4 regions of the Paenibacillus tritici genome follow, and region 1 is predicted to be linked to each of the others. Evidence: riboswitches for the same ligand, from Rfam matches in the RefSeq annotation. Region 1 holds a riboswitch; each other region holds the start of a gene.
The links. Region 1 has a riboswitch for cyclic di-GMP ahead of KDC22_RS02015 (anti-repressor SinI family protein). Riboswitches for the same ligand answer to the same signal wherever they lie in the genome.

Region 1 (5,576 bases):
CAGGGCGATACGCTGGCCTTGACCTTGAATTTCGAAGCTAACCAGGAAGCAGGCTCCCTGAAGTAAGACACAGCCAGTGAATTCCTAATGACCAATATCAATAATATAACCGAGGAGGAAATGAATAATGGGTATCAAAAAAACGTTGGGTCTTGGCGTAGCATCGGCAGCACTGGGGTTGTCTTTAATCGGAGGGGGGACCTTCGCTTACTTCAGCTCCACTACAACCAGCACGGCAACCTTCGCCGCAGGCACGCTGAAGCTCGGCTCTTCCTTCAATACACCGGTAGCCCTGACGAATCTGAAGCCGGGAGACTACACCGTCCGCACCTTCACCTTATCGAATGACGGCACACTGGATATCAAATTCCTCAAGCTTGCCACCAGTTACACCGTGACCGATTCGCTGGGGGATAACGCCGGACAGGATCTCGGAGACCACTTCAAGGTTAAGCTCCTCAAGGATACTTATACCGGCGGCTCCACCAGCGGATATGTCCTCTCCGAAGTCTCCCTGAAGAATCTGAAGAATATCGCCAGCTACGACCTCGTAGCCATGGGGGCAGTACCCGGGGGCATTGCCGCCGCCCAGTCCAAAACCTTCAAGGTAGCCTTTGAATTCGTGGACAACAGCCAGGATCAGAACATCTTCCAGGGCGACAGCTTATCCCTGAACTGGACATTCGATGCGCTGCAGGGTCTGGGAGAAACCAAGTAACCCGGAGCCTTCTATATCCAAACGGCATATCCTCCCTCATCCGGGCGGGGTATGCCGTTTTGTCGCGCTCCCTTCTCTGTTCAATGACTTTTGTTCGTTTTACAGATTTTTGTTATACTGACAAGTGAAAACGGCTTTGCCGTCCTTCTAAGGGGCGGTACCGTTACAGCGAGAAAGATAAGGATAATGTATAGCGCGAAGCATATAAATTCTTATCTTTTAACAAAAGTACGGAGGGCGTTGTAATCGTGTCAGATACTATGGGAAGCCGCATCCACAGGCTCCGGCTGGAGAAGGGGTATTCTTTGTCCGAGCTTGCGGATAAGGCTGATGTGGCGAAATCATACCTCAGTAATGTGGAACGGAATATCCAATCCAACCCCTCCATTCAATTTATCGAAAAAATTGCCGATGCGCTTCAGGTATCCGTTCACGCATTACTGTATGGCGGACATGCGGAGACTGAAGAACCGGCGCTGGATGGAGAATGGTTCCGGTTGGTACAGGAAGCGATGGCCTCAGGAATAAGCAAACGTGAATTCAAGGAATTTCTCGATTACCAGAAATGGCGTATGGATCAAAAGGACAATTAAAGACGTTGAAGCTGGCGGAGCAGGTCTCCAGCCCTGCCGGGACACAGAAAAGGACACAGCGACCGGTTCGCTGTGCCCTTTTCTGTATGTATCCGTACAATAAGTGACCGTCCTACATCGCCTGGAGCGCCTTCTCGCTGAAAAACCGGCGGATTTCCTCCGCCTGAATACCCGCCTGCTTGGCAGACATCAGCAAGTACACCCATTCTAAATCCAGATCAACTGCCTGCAGCTCGTCATTCCCCTGGTTGGACATATCCAAGAAATCTCCTCCTAGAATTTTCGCGTCCCCAGGCAGTCCGGCCATCATAGTATTTCTACTTTAGATCCGAGACTTTGTGCCCCTGTCTTTCGGCAGGTTTACCCTTTACTGGACCCTTTCCGTGAAAGGATCTGGCAAGAATCGTTGAAAGCGTTCTCCGCAATAACATTATACAAGATCTTATGCGAATAGTGTGTCGTTTTCTGGAATTTTTTTATGTTAAATAGTGAGGAACCTTAGCTGAAATTGCCAGTGGCTTGTATAAATATTTCCATTTCCAAGTTCAAACGATCCATATTAGGTTTAATATACTAGAGGGCACTAGATCCGTTCCGTAATCATAATATAGAAATATAGAAACAATTACCCATTTCCAAAATATACAAACCTCTAAATTATGATTGTTCTGTATGAATACTGTAATGAATCATGCCGTTTTGCGAACGGATTGCACGAAAGTATGAATTGATTACCCCGCTGGAAAGTAGCACAATAAGATGAGAATGAAACCGCAAACATTTGCAGCTCCGCCAAGTGGCACACCTGTATGCCACGCGCTGAGTTTATCCGTTAGGAGGACCTATTCATGGCAGTCAAAGAGCCCTATAACGCAACTGTATGGAACAAATATTACGGCCCCAATCTGGGCTACATCCAAGAGCAGTATGAGCAGTTTGTCAAGGACCCCTCTTCTGTTGAACAACATTACCGCGATCTCTTCACTGTATCCGGCCCCCCTCCTCTGGCTCCAGACGCCGAGAGGGTTCCAGGGCCTGCAGTTTCAGCGGATGCCGACTGGCTCAAGAAGGCTGTCAAGGCCTCGAAGCTGATCGCTAATATTCGTATATATGGCCATATGGCCGCTAACATCGACCCGCTGGAGCGCAGCAGTAATCCGATGGCCAAATGGCTGGAGCTGGAGACTTATGAGCTCACCCGCGAGGATCTGAATGCCCTGCCCGCTTCGCTAATCTGGGATAATGCCCCTGCGGATGTGCATACCGCTATGGATGCTGTCCACAGAATGCGGCAGGCCTACACACAGACCATTGCCTATGAATTCGGGCATGTCCACGATGAGAGTGAGCTGCGCTGGCTCAACAGCCAGGCGGAATCCATGACTTCCCCGGCCCCGCTCAACAATACGGAGCGTAAGGAGCTGCTGAAGCGCCTGGTTCAGGTAGAGCATTTCGAGACCTTCCTGCATAAGACTTTTGTCGGCCAGAAGCGGTTCAGTCTGGAGGGCAATGACGCCCTCGTGCCTATGCTGGACGAGATTGTGCGGGCAGCCGCGCATGACGGCGCGGAGCATATTCTGATGGGCATGGCGCACCGCGGAAGACTCAACGTACTGGCCCATATTCTGGGCAAGCCTTATGATATTATTTTCTCGGAGTTCCATCATTCGCCGAACAAGGAGCTGTTCCCTTCCGAAGGCTCAATGGGTGTCACCTACGGCTGGAGCGGCGATGTGAAGTATCACCTCGGGGCTGACCGTGCTGTCCGCGAAGGCGAAACCGTACGCACCCGGATCACGCTTGCCAATAACCCGAGCCATCTCGAATTCGTCAATCCGGTAGTAGAAGGCTTCACGCGTGCCGCCCAGGAAGAACGGAATGCACCGGGCCTGCCGAAGCTGAATACGAGCAAGGCGATGGCTGTGCTGATGCACGGCGATGCTGCCTTCCCGGGTGAAGGTATCGTTGCAGAGACTCTTAATATCGGCAAATTGCAGGGTTATCAGAATGGCGGTACCGTGCATATTATCGTCAATAACCGTATCGGCTTCACAACGGAGAGCGAGGATTCCCGTTCCACCCATTACGCCAGCGACCTGGCCAAAGGGTATGAGATTCCGATCGTGCATGTCAATGCCGATGATCCGGAAGCTTGCATTGCCGCCGTCCGTCTGGCCAGTGCTTACCGCCACCAGTTCAAGAAGGACTTCCTGATTGACCTGATCGGCTACCGCCGCCACGGACATAACGAAATGGATGATCCTGACACTACGCAGCCTATTGTCTACAGCAAGGTGCGCAACCACCCTACTGTCTACCGGGTATATGCAGAACGCCTTGAGCGTGAGAAGGTGATCACCGAGGATGATGTGAAGAACATGATTACCGAGGCCGAGAGTGTATTGCAGCAGGCGTTCGATCAGATGAAGGAAGGCAAACAGAAGAATGCGGAGTCCAAAACCGCTGTCGCTCTGGAGCCCGATCAGCCTACTCAGCGTCCGACAGCCTACCCTCTGGCCGGTCTGCAGGAGATTAACCGCGAACTGCTGCGTGTACCGGATGGCTTCACGGTCTATCCGAAGCTGGACCGGATTCTGAAGCGCCGCAAGGATGCGCTGAATGACGGGGAGCGGGTCGACTGGGCTCTGGCTGAGACCCTTGCCTTCGCTACCATTCTCAAGGACGGCACTCCTATCCGCCTCAGCGGTCAGGATTCCCAGCGCGGCACCTTCGCCCACCGCCATCTGGTCCTGCATGACAGCGAGAGCGGCGGACTGTATTCCCCGCTGCATCAGCTGAGTGATTCCCGGGCTTCCTTCGGGGTCTATAACAGCCCGCTGTCAGAGGCTTCTGTCCTTGGCTTTGAGTATGGGTATAATGTATTTGCCCCGGAGACCTTCGTCATCTGGGAAGCCCAATATGGCGATTTCGCCAATGCCGCCCAGGTCATTATTGACCAGTTCATTTCCGCCGGCCGTGCCAAATGGACCCAGCGCAGCAATCTGACCATCATGCTGCCCCATGGCTATGAAGGCCAGGGGCCGGAGCACTCCAGCGGCAGGCTGGAACGCTTCCTCCAGCTCTCCGCCGAGGAGAACTGGACCGTAGCCAATCTGACCTGTGCAGCGCAGTATTTCCATCTGCTCCGCCGTCAGGCCGCGCTCTGCGGGCAGGCAGATGCCCGGCCGCTGGTCATCATGGCTCCGAAGAGCCTGATCCGCAACCCGCGCAGTACTTCAGCGGGAGTTGACCTTGCTTCGGGCGCCTTCCAGCCGGTTCTTCCCGAACCGCTGCTGGGCAGCAATCCGGAAAAGGTGAAGCGACTGGTGGTGTGCAGCGGGAAGGTTGCCATCGACCTCCAGACCGAGCTTGAAGCTGGACGCGGACAGGACTTCTCCTGGCTGCACATCCTCCGACTGGAGCAGCTCTATCCGTTCCCGGAACGTGAGCTTGGCGCACATCTCAGCACCTTCAGCTCTCTGGAGGAGATCGTCTGGGTGCAGGAGGAACCGAAGAATATGGGCGGCTGGACGTATGCCGACTCCCGGCTGCGGGCGATTGCCCCGCAGAAGGTGACAGTCCAGTATATCGGCCGTCCGGACCGTTCCAGCCCGGCCAGCGGTTATGCGGATGTCCACAGCTTCGAACAGCGGCGCATTGTCAGAGAAGCCCTGAAACTGAATACTCAAGTGCAAGCACCTGTACCGTCTTCCTGAACGCAGCAGGCGGTCATACGATAACGCAATCCACTATATTTGGGGAGGTAACGGCCTGTGTCCGAGATAAAAGTACCTGATTTGGGCGAATCGATTTCCGAAGGAACGATCTACAAATGGCTGGTTAAAGAGGGCGACACTGTCGGCCAGGGGGATGTGCTTGCAGAGCTTGAGACTGACAAGGTCAACCTTGAGATCAGTGCGGAGGAGGACGGAGTCATCTCCTCCATCCTGCGCCAGGCGGGCGAGAACGTTGCCGTTGGCGAAGCCATCGGCATTATCGGCGCCGGCAGCGGCGCGGGTGCTGCCAGCGGCAGCAAGCCGGCAGCTGCCGCCTCACCGCAGAGCGGCAGCACTCCTGCTGCTGCCGCAGGAGCCGCAGCGGCTGAACCCGCCGCTGCTGTAACGGCTCCGGCCGCCGCCGAAGGTGCGGCGGCTGGCACTGCGGCCCTGGCTTCGCCGGGGGCGCGCAAGCTGGCACGGGAGCGGGGCATCGACCTCGGCGAGGTCAGTGCCCGCGACCCTATCGGCCGGATTGGCCAGGCCGAT
Region 2 (5,576 bases), 1.6 Mb from region 1:
TTCTCCTCCTACTTTATCTTGAGATTATTTCCATCGCCCATTTTTTTCGTTACTGTTCCGGAATGCTGCGAACTTAACTAGCGCGAAATCTTTTTTCGCTGCGACTCTAAATCATTACTCATTATAATTGGTAGCACCAACAGATAGAAAAACCTTGAAAGGCACGAAGCCGATCAAGGTATGAAGAGGAACATTATTCGTTATCTTCCACTCCCGGAACAAACGGAGATAAAAACTCATCTTCTTTTAGTTGAATATTACCACGGGCTAAAACGAATACTCTAAAGTTATTTTCATACCCTTCAGTATCTTCATCGTCCCTTGTATAAAGAACTCCGTAAGAACCTGATGAATTATCTGCGATAAATTGATATAGCTTAATTACTTCCTCCGCCTCGGAAGTTTTACGATTCAAGAAGCCACCTACAGAAAGATGATAATTACCATTTGCAGGATAAACTTCTAGAAGTCCACTACTCCAATTTAACTCTGAAATGAATCTCTGTATTTTTTTCACAATCGAATCTAAATTACCTGCATCAGCTTCTGTAGTTGTCTCATGAATTGTAGCCCAACCGTGAAATTCGTATATTATTCTCACCTACTTCAAGGTTTTATATCAATTAAACCATCAATTCCATAACCGATTGAGCAAGTTGCCCTTCAAAATGGTAGTAAACCCTTCTTTCATTTAGATTGAGCAACATATTGGTTAATAATGTGCCCGTAGATAATACAGCCCCTTCTCCCCATCATAATACTCTCCGGCGTAACGGATGGATTCCGAATAGCTCTCTATGCTTAAAAAACTTCGGTTATGGTTGTTAGAAGTTAAGGAAGAGTGAAAAGTTAGAATTCTTCTAGTGAAACAGCTTCTATAGAACTGCAATAAAACTCAATAAAATTATAGCCATCATTCTCTCCATACCCACTGTCATCATGAACATGTTATCGTTTACATATTTCCCAACCTAACTCTTTTTTATCATGTACTATCAAACTTTTATTCAAATAAAGATTTGTTATTTTTCTTACACTTAGGTCTGAAACATTATAGTACTTAATTTTCATTTTGAATCTCCGACCTGTTTTAATAACCACAATATGAAACAAAAGAGTTAATAGAGTTATATTATGCTCTTTATAATCATAGTCCACAGTATAATTAATTCCGATTATTTCCTTAAATGTCCAGGCACCAAGAACATTTAAATTATCTGTAACAACCTCAAAGTTTTTTATAACATTCAACTGACGTTCCTCCCTTCTCTACCAATAAGTTTGAAAATCTCAAAGCCAAGAACCTCAGCGTAACCCACCAAATTATAAGGTTCATCTTCTATGTTCTCATACCTAAAGGTTGGGATGTTTAGCCCTTCCTTTAAATTTAAGCCTAGTAGAGCATCAGATTTAAAATAGTTAAAATATGGTGAATGTGATATAGTCGAGATAAAAAGAGGTGTCGACTATGAGAAACCGTGAATATACCGTTTGCTTAACCGCAAATCAGCAGAATGAATTAGTGGAGATTTGCTCAAAAGGAAAGGTGGCCGCACGATCTCTTCGGCGAGCCCAAATTCTGTTGTGGGCAGATGAGAATCGACTGGACGGAAAACTTACAGATGTAGAAATTGCCAAGCAGCTACACATCCATACGAACACCGTATATCTGGTGCGCAAGTCCTTTGCAGTGAACGGAATGCAGGCGGCGCTTGAACGAAAAAAGAGACTGACTCCGCCCAATCCTCCAAAAGTGACTGGCGAATTGGAGGCGAGAATCATCGCGCTCAGTTGCAGTACACCACCGGTGGGAAGAAGTCGGTGGACCCTTCGGCTGTTGGCAGATAAGACCGTAGAACTGGGGTACATTGACAGCATTTCGTACGACACGGTCGATCGGATTTTAAAAAAACGAACTCAAACCCCATCTTCGTAAATGTTGGTGTATCCCGCCAAAGCAGAATGCGGCGTTTGTGGCAGCCATGGAAGATGTGCTAGAGGTCTACCATTTGCCCTACAATAGAGAATGTCCTGTCATTTGCATGGATGAGAAACCCTTCCAACTGCTGGATGATAGGCGCAACCCCATTCCGATGAAACCAGCCAAGCCATTGCGAGAAGATTCCGAATACGTACGCCATGGAACCTGTAGTATCTTTATTTTCACAGAACCACTTGCAGGCTGGCGGCATGTCAGCGTTCGTCCACGACGTACCAAAATCGAATGGGCGGAGCAAGTTCGGGAACTTTTGGACGTTCATTACCCGAGCGCACCGACCCTTCGTTTGGTGATGGACAATTTAAACACACATTCCATTGCCTCGTTATATGAAGCTTTTGAACCCGAGACGGCGCTGCGTCTAGCCAAACGGCTCGAGATCCACTACACGCCTAAACATGGCAGCTGGCTAAACATTGCTGAAATTGAGCTGAGCGTCATGACAAGCCAATGTTTAGACAGACGGATTCCCTCTATGGAAGAGCTCTCCAGCGAACTAACCGAATGGGAATCGACTCGAAACGCTGTTCAAAAAGGAGTGGATTGGCAATTCACTACGGAAGATGCACGAGTCAAACTCAAAAGGTTATATCCACAGTTTAAAGACTGATGAGCTACTAGCTCATCTAAAGTGCCTTCATATTGAATAAACACCAATGATTGTGCACCAAATACTTTATCCGAAATCTCCATTGCAACCTCCTATTTACTTAATGGTTTAAATTTGATTAAGAAAGCGTACTGGAGCTATTCGACAACATCCTCTGCATAGTCTGCTGCCCTACTTCTAAAACCTATTTGATATAACCGAATAGTGTTATTTAAACCTCGATCAGCATTATTGGTTGCTCTTAAAACCTCGAAAGGCGCGAAGCCAATCAAGGTTAGAATAGCATTATGATTCAAAAGTAGTTCTGTCAGAAAACTGTCCACCTTCATTATACAAACACCTGGCCAATCTTTGTGCTGCTCTATCGAAATAAAATTTCGATTCATTATTAGCATTTTGAACTGCTCAATTTCTTGGATAGTTTCTCTTTCTTTATTTAATTCAATTTTCCCCATTACTTGTTCATTCGGTCCGAATCGGTAAACGACCTTTTCATCATCCTCAAATTCAATAGGCACGCCAAAAACCACTGGAAAAAGCGGCCCGGCTACCATTCACAGATCAGCTGTTACTGTCCTGTGCGTAAGGCCCGTGGCTTTGCGTCCCTGACTTTCGTGCAGGTTTGCCTTTGTAGTTCGAATGGTTATGATCAGACCATATTGTACTTTTTGTTAACATTTAATGCAGCAACCGCCGCAGCACCAGCCAGCTTCCCAGCGGCGCTGCACCCAGCAGCAGCATGAGCAGGGTAATCGTCTGCGGAGACTGATTGACCGACAGCACAGCGATGAACACCAGCAGGCCAAGGAGCCGGCCGCTCATCAGGCTAAGCTCCCTCAGCACAACCAGCTCCACCCGTTTACCGGCACTCTCCTCAGAGACGCCCATCAGGTCGAAGCTGGTAGAAACCATCGGCAGCATATAGAGCGGAAGGCACAGTGAGGTGCCGATCCCCATGATCAGCAGCGTGGTGTAATTCACCTTCCACAGCAGCGGCAGGACGAAGGCTGCCAGCAGCAGACTGCCCGCCAGCATTCCGCCGAGACGGGCCCGGGGCTTGAACCATCTGCCTGCGGTGTAATAGCTGATCAGCGATACGGCGGAGGTAAGCAGCGCGAACTGCCCCAGCTTGCTCTCCTCCCGGGCCGCAATGTAGACCAGCAGTCCGATCAGGAATGAGAATACGCCCTCCCGGATGCCCTGGAACAATAGCGCGGCCGCAGCGGGCCTCCAGGGGCTATCCCGGCGGCTAAGCTCGCGCCATGGCTCCAGCCAGAGGTAGGCTCCGCCGCGCGGCCGCTTGTGCAGACCGAAGCTGAGCACAGCCGCCACCCCATAAATACAGAGTGACAGGATAAATACGATGCGGTACCCTCGCCCGCCCTGCCAATAGGAGATCATCCAGCCGGAGACCCACGGGCCTACAATCCCTGTCAGCGAACCCAGCAGCCCCATCCAGCCGTTATAGAAATCGCGGTTCCTAGCATCGGTAATCTCGAAGAAGACAATATTGAAGGCCAGCCAGTAGAACCCGATCGCAAGCCCGAGAATCAAGCCCAGCGGCCAGATATAATGCACAGCGTCCCCGCGCAGCCACAGCACCAGCAAATAAAAAAAGCCCGAAACGGCAATTCCCAGCCGCAGGGCATTCATTTTGTTATGCTGTTTCACCCATTTGCCGCCCAGCCAAAAGCTGAGACCGACGGCCATTTGCTGTGCCACCGTAAACCAGCCGATCATGGCGAAATCCGGCCGGCTTTTCCACAGGTACACGTTCAAAAAAGTCCCTGCCAGCACCGTAGCCAGCAGATATAGCCCGCCTACGGCAAGCAGCAGCGCCGCCTGTCCCCGTACTAAACCTCTCATGCTATACCTCCCTGCAGTTTCTTGGCATCTCATCTATCACTAACATGTCCAATTTGCAGGGAAAGCATGAATACGAATTATTCGGCGGCAGTACTGAGATTACGGACAAGCTGGATGCGGTCTTCCTGCGCCAGGCTGTGCTGCACATGGAAGCAGGAAGGGCACACGAACAAATTCAGCGAGAACGGAGGCTTCAGCACGGCTGTGCCGCCCAGCGCTTCAGGCGTTGCCGGGGTAAACCCGCTTACCTGCTGGGTACCGGAATGAATCATCAGCTCATGGCATTGCGGACACTCCGGCGCTTCAAGCTGAGCCGCCAGAATGGCCGATACACTCTGCTCATAACGCGTCAGATCATAATCGTCACCGAACTGGACCAGGGTGTTGAATATAGGAACAACGCTATCCTTATCGTCATCATCCCACAGATCCTCGTCGCTGACCTCTTCCTCTCCGGAAGCCTCCGCAGCATCCGGCTCCTCCTCTACAAGATCTTCTGCCCCTATCGTAACTGTGCGGTAGCCGCTAAGCTCATTATTGCAATGAGGACAGGTATCCTCGGGTCCAAACTCCTCATCCCATACAATCTCGGTATGGCACCATGGGCAAACTGTTGTCTCCATCTGTACAATCTCCTTCACTGCTCACATTCGGTTCAATTAACCGTTAAATAGATAATGCCGGCCGCTATAAAAGCCAGGGCGGAAATGAACAGAATCCGAACCAGAATCTTCATAATTCCCTGCTCCCTAATTCAAAATATAGCCGCGCCGATCACATAAGATAATGAAACGGAAATCAGCATAGCTGTCAGTCCTACAGCCCGGTTGTCTGCGGCAATCTCGTCATCAATCGAGAAGACCGGAGTCAGAAATTCAAACAGGAAGTAAGCCAGGATCAGCAGCATGAAGCCTACCACCGACCATTTCATCGTCTCATAGATCGACGCTCCCGCTTCAATACTGAAGCGCAGAATATTGCAGATCCCGAAGATTTTGCCTCCGGTTGCCATCGCTACAGCCACATTCCCCTTGCGGATTTCTTCCCAGCAGTTGTATTTCGTCACCATCTCAAAGAATGACAGGAATACGACCAGACCCA
Region 3 (5,576 bases), 110 kb from region 1:
GTTGATCGCTAATCTATACTTTTGGATGAAGTCATCTTCAGCCAGTACCTCAATATGATTGTTTTTGTCACCTAGCTTATATATAGTTTCTTCATTGGATAGTTTGCATTTTAATACGCCGTAACCACGATTGAACCCGTTACCCATCCTTCATCAGTCCTCCTTCATAACCCTTATTCTTTCCTTGGGAGGCTATAGTAATGCATCAGAGGAGGCAAGCTATATTATGAAATGTCTGACCATTCGACAGCCGTGGGCAACCCTGATTGCGCTGGGTGAAAAGCAAATTGAAACCCGCTCCTGGCGGACGTCCTACCGGGGGACATTGGCCATTCATGCCGGGATGCAGGTGAATAAGGCCATTTGCAGGACAGAGCCTTATCAGTCCTTGCTCGCCCGTCACGGGTTCACTGCCGACAACCTGCCGGTTGGAAGAATTGTGGCGACCAGCCGTCTTGCGGATTGCTGTGAGGTTACGCTTCAGCAGGTACAGCAGGGCTGGCCGGGCGGAAATGAATATATATTCGGCAATTATACAGAAGGCAGGTTCGCCTGGAAGCTGGAGGAGGTTGTTCCGCTGGTACATCCTATACCTGCCAAAGGACGCTTAGGGTTCTGGGAGTATCCTGTTCTTGAAGAGGAGGATTGACTCCGCCCCGTGTCACAGGGAATAATAATTTTCATCAAAATCCGTGGTTAGCTGGTATAATTGGGATATTCGGCGGGAAATCTTCCTATATATAAGGATAGCGGGCTCTGTGGCGGTAAGCCGCTGAAGCCGGAGCAGAAATGCCGGGAAGGAGCGTATGCATAATAGATGGGTAGCCTTCTTATTGCATGGCTTTGTATGCTTTGTTTGTTTATTGTGTTTAAGGATCAGGTAAGTCGTAGGATTCTGTATCCTGTAGCTTTTGCGGTTATTTGTGGTACGTTAGGGTACTGGACGGTGTTAATGTAATTGGCATCCGGGGTTCGCTCGATTCAAAAGTCCTGCCGCTTGCGGCAGGACTTCTTTGGCTACCAAATTGCAATCCTCTTCTCCATCCCCAGGTAGCTGCGCATATGCAGGGTGGCTTGGGCGGCAATCACATCATCCAGCAGCAGCATCCGCTCATGATAACCCCTGCAGACGAATTTGGCTTCCACCCCAATCTCCAGCCGCTGCTGTTCATAGACCCTCAGACCACGGGCCCGCATCCCGGCACGGACCTCCCGCAGATCGGCAGTTGCGGCATGGACGGCACTCTGAATCACCTCCAGATAAGGCGCGGGCGTGCGCAGCTCGGATGACATCACGGAAGCATCGCGTTCAAAGGCGGATATAATAAGCGGCAGCAAAATATAGGATTTGACCAGCAGGTTGTCCTGGCTCTCTGCTCTCTGCATCCCTCTCAACCCCTTGGCAAGAACATATATTCGCATTGTAACTCAAAGTGCAAAGAATAATCAACGAAATTTATAAACTCAGGCTAACTATGTGACATAATTCACAATAAAATATAAAGAATTATTTTATATTAAAATTGAAATAATAAAGATTAAAAAATCAGTTCAAAGGAGAATGGCAATGAGTCATGAAGGAAGTCTCCGCCGCGGTTTGGTATTCGGGTTCATTCTAAGTGTTCCTCTATGGGTGTCGATCATTGGCTGGGTTCAACTGCTGGGGGTTGCTTAAACGGGTGTTGTCCATAATTGGGTGACACCTGTTTTTTGGGTTTATAGTAATCCATAAATAGGTAATATTACATACCGAAAGGAATAGACTGTAATTATATATACAAATAGAATGATAAATAGGACATATGTATCAAATTTTAATAATAAAAATTAATATAATTATAGAGGATAAGCTACAAGTACTGCGGTTAGGGTCTGATTTCTTGGATTTTTTCGGCAGGCGCAGAAAAGGGTAGTGAGGCCTTAGCCCTTGGGGGACAAGGGGTTGGAGAGAATTATTTTCGAGGGAGTAGCTAAAAATATATTGGAAAAGGATTGACAATAGGACTGGAGACCGGATAAACTGAAATTAGTACAAAAGTAACAAATGTCATAGACTCAACAACGATAATACATAAGCAACTATCAATTTCATATCGAAATCATGTACAAACGCAAACCGTTTCGAAAGAGCGGGACGCAAAGTCAGGAATCTACCGCCCCTTAAGTTGAGGCTAAGGTCGTCCGGCCGCCGTGAAGCTAACCCTTCTTGGCGGTCTTTTTTTGTTATAGTTATGCGGCAGATTCATAGAATAGTTAATAGTTAAATAGGAGGTGTGGACTATTGAGAACTAGAGTGCGGAGAACAGCCGCTGTCTTTCTGGCGGGCATCATGACCTTATCTAGCGCCTTTTCTTGGGGGACGGAGGTAAGGGCAGCTTCGGGTGTGCCTTATAACCCTACAGCGGTTTTGGGAGTTGCAGGCAATTTTAATGCTTTTCTATTCGGAGATTTCGCACAAGGTAATGATCAGATTGAAGGCCGCCTGGCAGCAGCGGGGGATATTACTCTCTCCGGTGGGTACGGAGTGGCCAGGGCATACAGGAATTCAACACCTACGGATGTTCTCGTCGCCGGCAGGAAATTTACACATTCGGGCAGCGGAGAAATCTACGGAAACGTGGTCTATGGGGACAGCATTTCAGCCAATGAGCCTAGCGTTAACATCAAGGGCACGAAGAAGCAGGGCAGCCCGATTGATTTTGCAGCAGAGAGGCAGTATCTGATCTCGCGTTCCGCAGAATACGGGGCATTGTCCAGTACCAATGAGGTTGGTAATAATCATTACGGAGGACTTACCATCAATGCACCGGACCGCTTCAATGTGGTTCATCTGGATGCTGCCACGCTGGCAACTACAAATCATATTCAATTTAACATTGCCGGGAATGCCACATTGATTATTAATATAAGCGGATCTACAGTCAATGTGCCAAGCTTTGCAATGAATAACGGCAGAGCAAGCCAGGTATTATTCAATTTCTACGAAGCGACAAAGGTGGATATCGCGTATACATCCTTTTTTGGGACGATACTCGCTCCTAACGCGGATGTCCATTATTCCGGAGCGGAGCTGTACGGGACTCTAATTGCACAATCTTTTAGCGGCGGAGTAGAGCTGCACCTTGGAATGTACGAGGGAGAGGGACCGCCGCCGAGTCCAACGCCGACAGTAACGCCAACGCCTAGCCCAACACCGACGGTAACACCGACACCGACAGTGAAGCCAACACCGACGGTAACACCGACACCAACAGTGAAACCTACGCCGACGGTAACACCGACACCAACAGTGAAGCCTACGCCGACGGTAACACCGACACCAACAGTGAAGCCTACGCCGACAGTAAAACCGTCACCGACACCTAAGTGCACCCCGACGCCAATACCGACGGTGAAGCCAACGCCAACGCCTACGGTGAAGCCGACGCCGACACCAACAGTGAAGCCGACGCCGACGGTGAAGCCGACGCCAACACCGACAGTGAAGCCAACGCCAACACCGACAGTGAAGCCGACGCCAACGCCGACGGTGAAGCCGACGCCAACACCGACAGTGAAACCGACGCCAACGCCGACGGTGAAGCCAACGCCAACACCGACGGTGAAGCCAACGCCAACACCGACAGTGAAGCCAACGCCAACGGCAGTACCAACACCGACGCCGACGGCAGTGTCAACACCGACACCAACGGCAGTACCAACACCGACGCCGACGGCAGTGTCAACACCGACACCAACGGCAGTACCAACACCGACGCCGACGGCAGTGTCAACACCGACACCAACGGCAGTACCAACACCGACGCCGACGGCAGCACCAACGCCAACACCGACTGCCGAGCCGACACCAACACCGACGGTAGAGCCAACACCGACACCAACGGAAGCGCCGACACCGACGCCGACGGCAGTACCAACACTGACGCCGACGCCAACGCCGACGGAAGAGCCAACACCAACGCCGACGGCAGTACCAACACCAACGCCAACGGCAGTGTCAACACCGACACCAACGGCAGTACCAACACCGACGCCAACGGCAGTACCAACACCAACGCCGACGGTAGAGCCGACACCAACACCAACGGCAGCACCGACACCAGAGCCGACGGTAGAGCCGACACCAACACCGACGGCAACACCGACACCAACGGAAGAGCCAACACCGACGCCAACGGCAGTACCAACACCGACGCCGACACCAGAGCCGACACCAACACCGACGGCAGCACCGACACCAACGCCGACGGTAGAGCCAACACCAACGGCAGAGCCAACACCGACGCCAACGGCAGTACCAACACCAACGCCAACGGTAGAGCCAACACCAACGGCAGCACCGACACCAGAGCCGACACCAACACCGACGGCAGCACCGACACCAACGCCGACGGTAGAGCCAACACCAACGGCAGAGCCAACACCGACGCCAACGGCAGTACCAACACCAACGCCAACGGTAGAGCCAACGCCGACGGCAGTACCGACACCAACACCGACGGTAGAGCCAACACCGACGCCGACGGTAGAGCCAACACCGACGCCAACGACAGAGCCAACGCCGACACCAGATCCAACATCGACGCCAACGCCGACACCAGACCCAACATCGACGCCAACGCCGACACCAGATCCAACATCGACGCCAACGCCGACACCAGATCCAACATCGACGCCAACGCCGACACCAGATCCAACATCGACGCCAACGCCGACACCAGATCCAACGTCGACGCCAACGCCGACACCAGATCCAACGTCGACACCAACGCCGACACCAGATCCAACACCGACGCCAACGCCGACACCAGATCCAACATCAGCATCGACACCAGCACCTACATCGCCGCCATTTAGTTTCCCTCCAGTGCCAACGCCGACTCCGATTATCGGATTCATCGTAAGCAATGATGTGGCTATTGATGAGGTGGCTATTGATGAAGATCCACTGCCGCTAGGACCTGTAGCAACTCCAGCAGCAACGCTGGCACCAACACCAGCGCCGACACCGGCTGTAGCGGTTGCTCCAGTAGCCGCGACACCGGAGCCAACTCCGTCAGCGGTACCGGCGGATGTAATCATTGTTGATGAGGAAGTTCCTCTAGGCGGTGTGCCTGCGGATGGAGTTCTGCCGAAGACAGGTGAATCCAGCCCTGCGCCATATTATTTTGCCGGTTTAGCACTTGCCGGTCTGGGCTTGATTCTTAGAAGAACCGCCAGAAACGGCAAACGCAAGTGAGTGATCCGTACTGAGATTAATACAAAGCAATGACCCAGTATTTTGACAAGAGCTGCTTTGGGAGAGGACGTTCTCCTGGAAGCAGCTCTTTGCTGTTGTTTAGGAGATTTTAATTTTCGTCTGTGTGCGAAAACAAACATGTTTCAAGGCACAACTCCAGCATGAAAATGTGCAGCGCGCCTAAAAACAGAACGTCGTCTGTTCATCTATTTAACAAATTTTAATCGGAAAACCGAACACAATTGGACTGTGAGCGCCGCGTAGGCCGAATGTAATCGAAAAAACGAATACAACATGCTGGCGAGAAGGTGAGTAGGCAAATGTATGTGGAAAACCG
Region 4 (5,576 bases), 3.3 Mb from region 1:
CGGGAGGGACAGCTGTGAGAAGCAGGCTGCCTTGACCGACTCAGGAGCGATTCCGTTATTACTAAGCAAGGTGTTGATGGATTCAGAAGCGGCGTCCACACAGATGGAATCATCGAACGGAATGAACTTCACGTTGAACTCTCCTGCAGCGACACCGGTGCGCCCAAGCTGTGCCAAGCCTTCTGCCGGGAAAAGAGAGTTACCGTACACACAGGTGTCCGTCTGGTAGATGGAGTCAATGAAGCCCACCGCATTCTCATCGCGTTCCAGAATGAGCGCGGCAGCAGCATCACCGAAGTTCGCATAATAGACCGGATCATTCTTATTGGCATGAGGTGCAACGTAATCAGAGCCGATGACCAGGGCGCGGCGGATTCTTGGGTTCGCCATCATCTGGCGGCTGACCTGTTCAACTGAAGCGGTCATTCCTGCACAGTTGGCATTGCTGTCAATACAGATCGTATGCGAAGCTCCGTTAATTAAGCGGTGAATCATCAATGAGTTCGTCGGGAATATATATTCAGGAGTCTGGCTTGCGTAAGCGATCAGATCAATATCAGGACCGGTAAGTCCGGTCTTCTCCAGAACATTGCTCGCGGCTTCAAAAGCCATAGTCAGGGAGTTCTCATCCGGGCTGTCGATGCTGTAGCGGTTCTCACGGCCCAGAGTAGCCAGCAGTCCACGGATATCAATACCCTTGTAGTCAAAATGCTGAATGAAAAAATCATTGCCGATTCTTTTGCCTGGATGGTAGATATCAATATCCTTAATGCGAATCCCTGCCATAGTAAACCTCCTAAAAGTATGGTTAGCGATACTTCTCATGAAGTTGCTGTTATGAACCAAGTCATGCGTTTCAAGCTGCTGATTTTGGTTTAATTTTAGTTAATCAAGTTAGTTAATCAAGCTTGTGTCGTCGAAGTGATTTCCAGGTTTTCGAGTCCCGCTTTGCGGCCCAGGCGTGCCAGCTGCATTTTGAGGATCGGGTTGTTCTCCAGTGTAAGACTTACTTTCTGGAAGCCGTCAGACTTGAACATGATGAAGCAGCCTTCAAGCAGCGGCACAACATCAGGTGCGGTTACATTCAGCTTGCGGCAGTCGATATCCAGTGCATATTCAGCAGGGGTAATCGGGTTGATGGTCTGCTGGTAAGCCTGTATGGATTTGAGCCCGTCCTCGTTAGAAAAGGTTCCCTCCAGCTCGATATTGATTACTTTCTTCGCAGTGTCAGTCTTCAAAATAAATTGTCCCATGTTGTTTATCTCTCCCTAATTGTAAGTGGTGATACCCTAAAAACATTGCCAGATAATTCTTAAATGTGCAACCTGAAAGTCGAAATTTGTAAAATCGTGCAGATGATTATCTCACTTCCTCCAGGGTCTCCAGCAGGACATTGAAGGCTGAAATCACCCGTGGAGCCCCCACACAAGGGACGAGATGAAGCAGCACGCCTTTGATCTGCTCAACGGTCATGCCTACCCGCAGCGCCATTACATAATGCACTCCGAGCTGTTCATACTGACCCATCGTAATCAGCGAAGAGATCACAGCAATCTCTTTCCAATCCGATCCGATAGTGGTCCGCTGAAAAATATCACCATAGGCATTGCCCATGATATACTCGGCTAATTCCGGAAAATGCTCTTTGATTGGTGCTAGGGCTTTGGCCCCATAATCCCCTGAAAGATTAGAGAAATGTTCAAGTCCGCTGTTCATGTTCTTGTTCACGCGTCTGCCTCCTGATAGTAAGTTAAGGACTTCTGTATGATACTACGGCTTATGTGAGATCCAGTGTGCGATGGGCCGTAGGAGGCATTTCATCACGGTCGGTCAGCAGCTCGATCACGGCTACCCGGTTAAGGGCGACAGCCTCGCTAATCGCAGCGGCGAACTCGACCTGAGTCTCACAGCGGAAGCCGGCTGCACCAAGAGACTCGGCGAACTTCACGGCATCTACCGGGACCTCGAAGATCGTACCATCAATTCTGCCGGTTGTTTTCTCCATCCCTTTGAGGGCCATATCCAACTGCATATTGTTCACAACGATGAAAATAACCGGAATGTCCTTGCAAACAGCTGTGTTTATTTCAGTTCCGAGCATCATAAAACAGCCGTCCCCGGTAATGCAGAAGACTGTCTCCTCCGGAGCGGCAACCTTGGCACCGATCGCCATGCCAATGGAGTTGCCCATACAGGCAAAGTAGGCATCGAAGATAAAACTGCCGGGCTTCTTCACATTGAACCATTTCACAGCATTGAAGCCATGGCTGCCGTCATCAACAAACACGCTGCTGTTGTAAGGAATCAAATCGCTCATCGTGCTCAATACCGAAGCCAGCGAGAGTCCTGTCAGCACGGGCAGCTCATCATTGTAATCGTTAGGAACCGCTAATTCATGTCTGGTTACCGCTGAGGGGTCCACCAGCTGAAGATATAGCGCCAGGTTGTCCCGTACATCCCCGCCGACAGCGAGGGTCGGTGAGGTGAGGATTTTGCCGACAAAGGTCGGATCTACATCGAACTGGATTAACTGCTGCGGGTGATTCTCCGGCTTCAGATTACAGATGGTCATATCGCTGAGACGGGAACCCATGACGATAAACAGATCGCTGTTGTTCATGAGCTCATCCCCGTGTGTAGAGCCTCCTACTCCGACCGGACCATGGTAGAGCGGATGATCATAAGCAATCGCCCCTTTGCCTCCGGGAGAGGTAACCACAGGAATGTTGAAGGTCTCGGCGAATTGAACTAATTCCTGATGTGCGCCGGAGCGGTTGACCCCCTTGCCGGCAATGATGAGCGGTCTGGTTGAAGCATTGATCGCTGAAGTAATCCGTTCATAGTTCTGATAGCTTACGAGCTTACTGCGTTCCGGCAGAACAATCCGGCATTCTTCAAGCCGCTCTGTCTGGACATCAAACGGCATACACAGATGGACGGGGCCTTTGCGGTCACCGAGGGCGATCGACAGGGCATGATTGAAAATGGTGCTGAAATGGTCGCCGCGTTCAACCAGCTTGCTGAAGAGGGTGGCGGGTCTGAACATTTCAGCCAAATCCGCCAGATAGGAAGTGGAGTCCTGGCATTGGGGAATGCCTAGCTCCTTAATGGATTGATGCCCGGTAATAAAGAGGACCGGGAGATTATTGGCCTTGGCGTGTGCTGCTGCGGTAAGCAGATTCGTTCCGCCCGGACCGGAGGTGCCGAAGGCAACCCCGAGACTGCCGGTTTTTAGCGCATAACCGCCGGCTTCAAAACCCGAGCTCGCCTCATGCCGGCCGGGAATAAACTCAATACCATAGTCAACCAGTTTCAAAGCGATGGGGCAAATAGATTTGCCTATGATTCCAAAAGAATGGGTTACTCCTAGATTACGTAATGCTTCCGCCATAAAATCTGCAACTGTCTTCAGAACATCCACCCCGCAAGTTGTTATTTGTTTATGCCAGCAATAGAAAACCTGTACTCAAAGTAGGAGCACAGGTCTGTTGCACGAAGCACCATAAAAAACGCAAAAATCAGGCGTTCACAGTTTTTCAGCAACCTGGCAGTCATGATCTCACCTAATAGAAATGAGACTGTAGATCCATGGCTTTGCGTCATTCCCTTTCGGAGAATTTTGCCCGGTATGTTGTTATAAATCAATGAATGGAGAATTTTCCTTTACAATATATTCCTCGCTCTGCTTTTGTCAATAACCCCTGGGAGAAGAAACTCGGAATTTGACGAATATTCAGATCAAAAAACCGATAAATATTTAGATTTTCAAACTTTTGAAAATGGGTACGTCTGGAAGACTAAAGTCTTAAAATGCAAATAGGCAATAACCGCTGAAATTGTACGGGTTGAGTCCAAAGACTTATTGCATCCGTCTATTGCTGCTAAGAGACATGGATAGTTTAGAATTACAGGGCTGAAGTATTCTCCAATAGGTCTTAAGAATTACAACGCTTGAAAAACGAATGAACAGCCGGAATCTGGTTATAAAGCATCAATTGTAAAGAAGTGCAAAGCTGTATTTTAGGCCTTATGCACAATTTCAACAATTTGTGAATATTACATAACAATCTTTTATTTTGTTGAAAAAAGAGACACCTCCCGCAAAAAATTCTGCAGGCGTGCCTCTCTTCGGGAATGCTAGAATTTGAAAATATGAATTGTTTTTTGCAGATTGAACACCGCTGAGGTCATCTTCTCCGTCTCGTCGGCTACGGATTGCAGGGCGTGAATCTGTTCATTCATCGCTGCGGATACCTCTTCCGTGCCTGCGGCCGTCTCCTGGGTAATGGCTGAGATATTCTCAATCGCCCCGGAGATCTTAAGTGCGCTCTCCAGCATGAGGTCACTCTCTGCTGAGAAGGAGGAGATCTGCTCGGTTATGTATTGGACACTATGTACGATCTGAGCAAAGATATGGGCCGTCTCCGTAATCATCTCATTCTGTACCTGAACAACCTCTTCGTTGATAGCGATGTTATCAATGGCCTGCTTGATATCCGCCTCAATGCTGCGGACCAGTCCGAATACTTCTTTGGTCGAAGCGGTTGATTCCTCAGCCAGCTTGCGGACCTCCTGGGCTACTACAGCGAAGCCGCGGCCATGCTCGCCTGCACGGGCTGCTTCAATCGAAGCATTCAGCGACAATAGATTGGTCTGTTCCGCAATCTCGGTGATCGTCTTGGTAATCATCGTAATCCCGCGGGCATTCTGGGAGAGGGCTTCAATGGTATCCGCCACCTTTTGGGTAGCCTGAATATTCTTCCGCATGCCTTCTGCCTGAGTATCTACCGATTGCCGACCCTTTTCGACCAATTCCAGCGTATGTACGGAGCGTTTGTTCATTTCTTTGGTGGAATTGGTATAGTTGGAGACTTTGGTTTCAATATCCTTGATGGATTCTGTCATCTCGGCGATATCGGTTGAGATTTCATTGGCGCCCAGTGCCAGCTCATTAGAGGAGGAGGCCACCTGTGCCATTACAAACTTCAGGTTCTGATTCTTGTCTTCAATCCCGCGGCTGGCATCCATCACCTGGCGGGTAATCTGGGAGGCGTCGGTGAGGATTTTTTTTAATTTATCAATCATGGTGTTGAACGAACGGCTGATGTCTCCCATGGAGCCGCTCTCGTCGGCACGGCTGGTGAAGTCACCTTTGGCAATCGTGTGCGTCACATTGGAAATGTCCTCGAACGAAGATGTAAGCGTTCTCTCAATGAAGCGTGCAAGCGGGTAAGTCAGTGCGGCCAGGATCGCCACGAGAATGATGCCGATGAGCAGCCTGTCCATGATAATCAGCGTAATTAACACCGGGACAGCGAATAGAGCGGCAACCAGGTAACAGCCGGTAACAATCTTTTGTTTCAACGGCAGCTTGTTCATCCAGTCCATAATGGTAAGTTCCCCCTAAATAATAATGATGTGTATTGTAATATTATAGGGGATAATAGTGCAATTGGTCTATTGTAAGAAATCATATAATGCTGCAGCCTCACGCAGAGAGGAAGCGACCGTACCCGCAAGGATGCCAGCCCGCACCGTCGATATGAATCCGCTGGCTGAGGAAGCTGAAGGGAGTG

Region 2: another riboswitch for cyclic di-GMP. It lies ahead of KDC22_RS08700 (hypothetical protein); the one in region 1 lies ahead of KDC22_RS02015 (anti-repressor SinI family protein).
Region 3: another riboswitch for cyclic di-GMP. It lies ahead of KDC22_RS02460 (choice-of-anchor A family protein); the one in region 1 lies ahead of KDC22_RS02015 (anti-repressor SinI family protein).
Region 4: another riboswitch for cyclic di-GMP. It lies ahead of KDC22_RS21085 (thiamine pyrophosphate-binding protein); the one in region 1 lies ahead of KDC22_RS02015 (anti-repressor SinI family protein).

What each region holds. Positions count from the first base shown of each region.
Region 1 is NZ_CP073365.1:444,656-450,231, reverse strand. It holds gene KDC22_RS02030 (TasA family protein) at 1-66, shown strand, start outside; gene KDC22_RS02025 (TasA family protein) at 128-718, shown strand; gene KDC22_RS02020 (helix-turn-helix domain-containing protein) at 979-1,311, shown strand; gene KDC22_RS02015 (anti-repressor SinI family protein) at 1,424-1,573, opposite strand; cyclic di-GMP riboswitch class I at 1,602-1,686, opposite strand; gene KDC22_RS02010 (2-oxoglutarate dehydrogenase E1 component) at 2,160-5,027, shown strand; gene odhB (2-oxoglutarate dehydrogenase complex dihydrolipoyllysine-residue succinyltransferase) at 5,085-5,576, shown strand, end outside.
Region 2 is NZ_CP073365.1:2,066,334-2,071,909, reverse strand. It holds gene KDC22_RS08715 (Imm7 family immunity protein) at 194-601, opposite strand; gene KDC22_RS08710 (hypothetical protein) at 949-1,251, opposite strand; one part of gene KDC22_RS08705 (IS630 family transposase) at 1,469-1,908, shown strand; one part of gene KDC22_RS08705 (IS630 family transposase) at 1,907-2,609, shown strand; partial or broken gene KDC22_RS08700 (hypothetical protein) at 2,895-3,163, opposite strand; cyclic di-GMP riboswitch class I at 3,144-3,246, opposite strand; gene KDC22_RS08695 (MFS transporter) at 3,288-4,475, opposite strand; gene KDC22_RS08690 (hypothetical protein) at 4,553-5,098, opposite strand; gene KDC22_RS08685 (DUF350 domain-containing protein) at 5,230-5,576, opposite strand, start outside.
Region 3 is NZ_CP073365.1:554,592-560,167, forward strand. It holds gene KDC22_RS02445 (YukJ family protein) at 1-147, opposite strand, end outside; gene KDC22_RS02450 (ASCH domain-containing protein) at 227-649, shown strand; gene KDC22_RS02455 (YhjD family protein) at 1,018-1,386, opposite strand; cyclic di-GMP riboswitch class I at 2,101-2,193, shown strand; gene KDC22_RS02460 (choice-of-anchor A family protein) at 2,282-5,239, shown strand.
Region 4 is NZ_CP073365.1:4,851,774-4,857,349, reverse strand. It holds gene KDC22_RS21100 (3-oxoacyl-[acyl-carrier-protein] synthase III C-terminal domain-containing protein) at 1-786, opposite strand, end outside; gene KDC22_RS21095 (hypothetical protein) at 903-1,253, opposite strand; gene KDC22_RS21090 (carboxymuconolactone decarboxylase family protein) at 1,360-1,728, opposite strand; gene KDC22_RS21085 (thiamine pyrophosphate-binding protein) at 1,778-3,421, opposite strand; cyclic di-GMP riboswitch class I at 3,536-3,634, opposite strand; gene KDC22_RS21080 (methyl-accepting chemotaxis protein) at 4,138-5,388, opposite strand; gene KDC22_RS21075 (helix-turn-helix transcriptional regulator) at 5,489-5,576, opposite strand, start outside.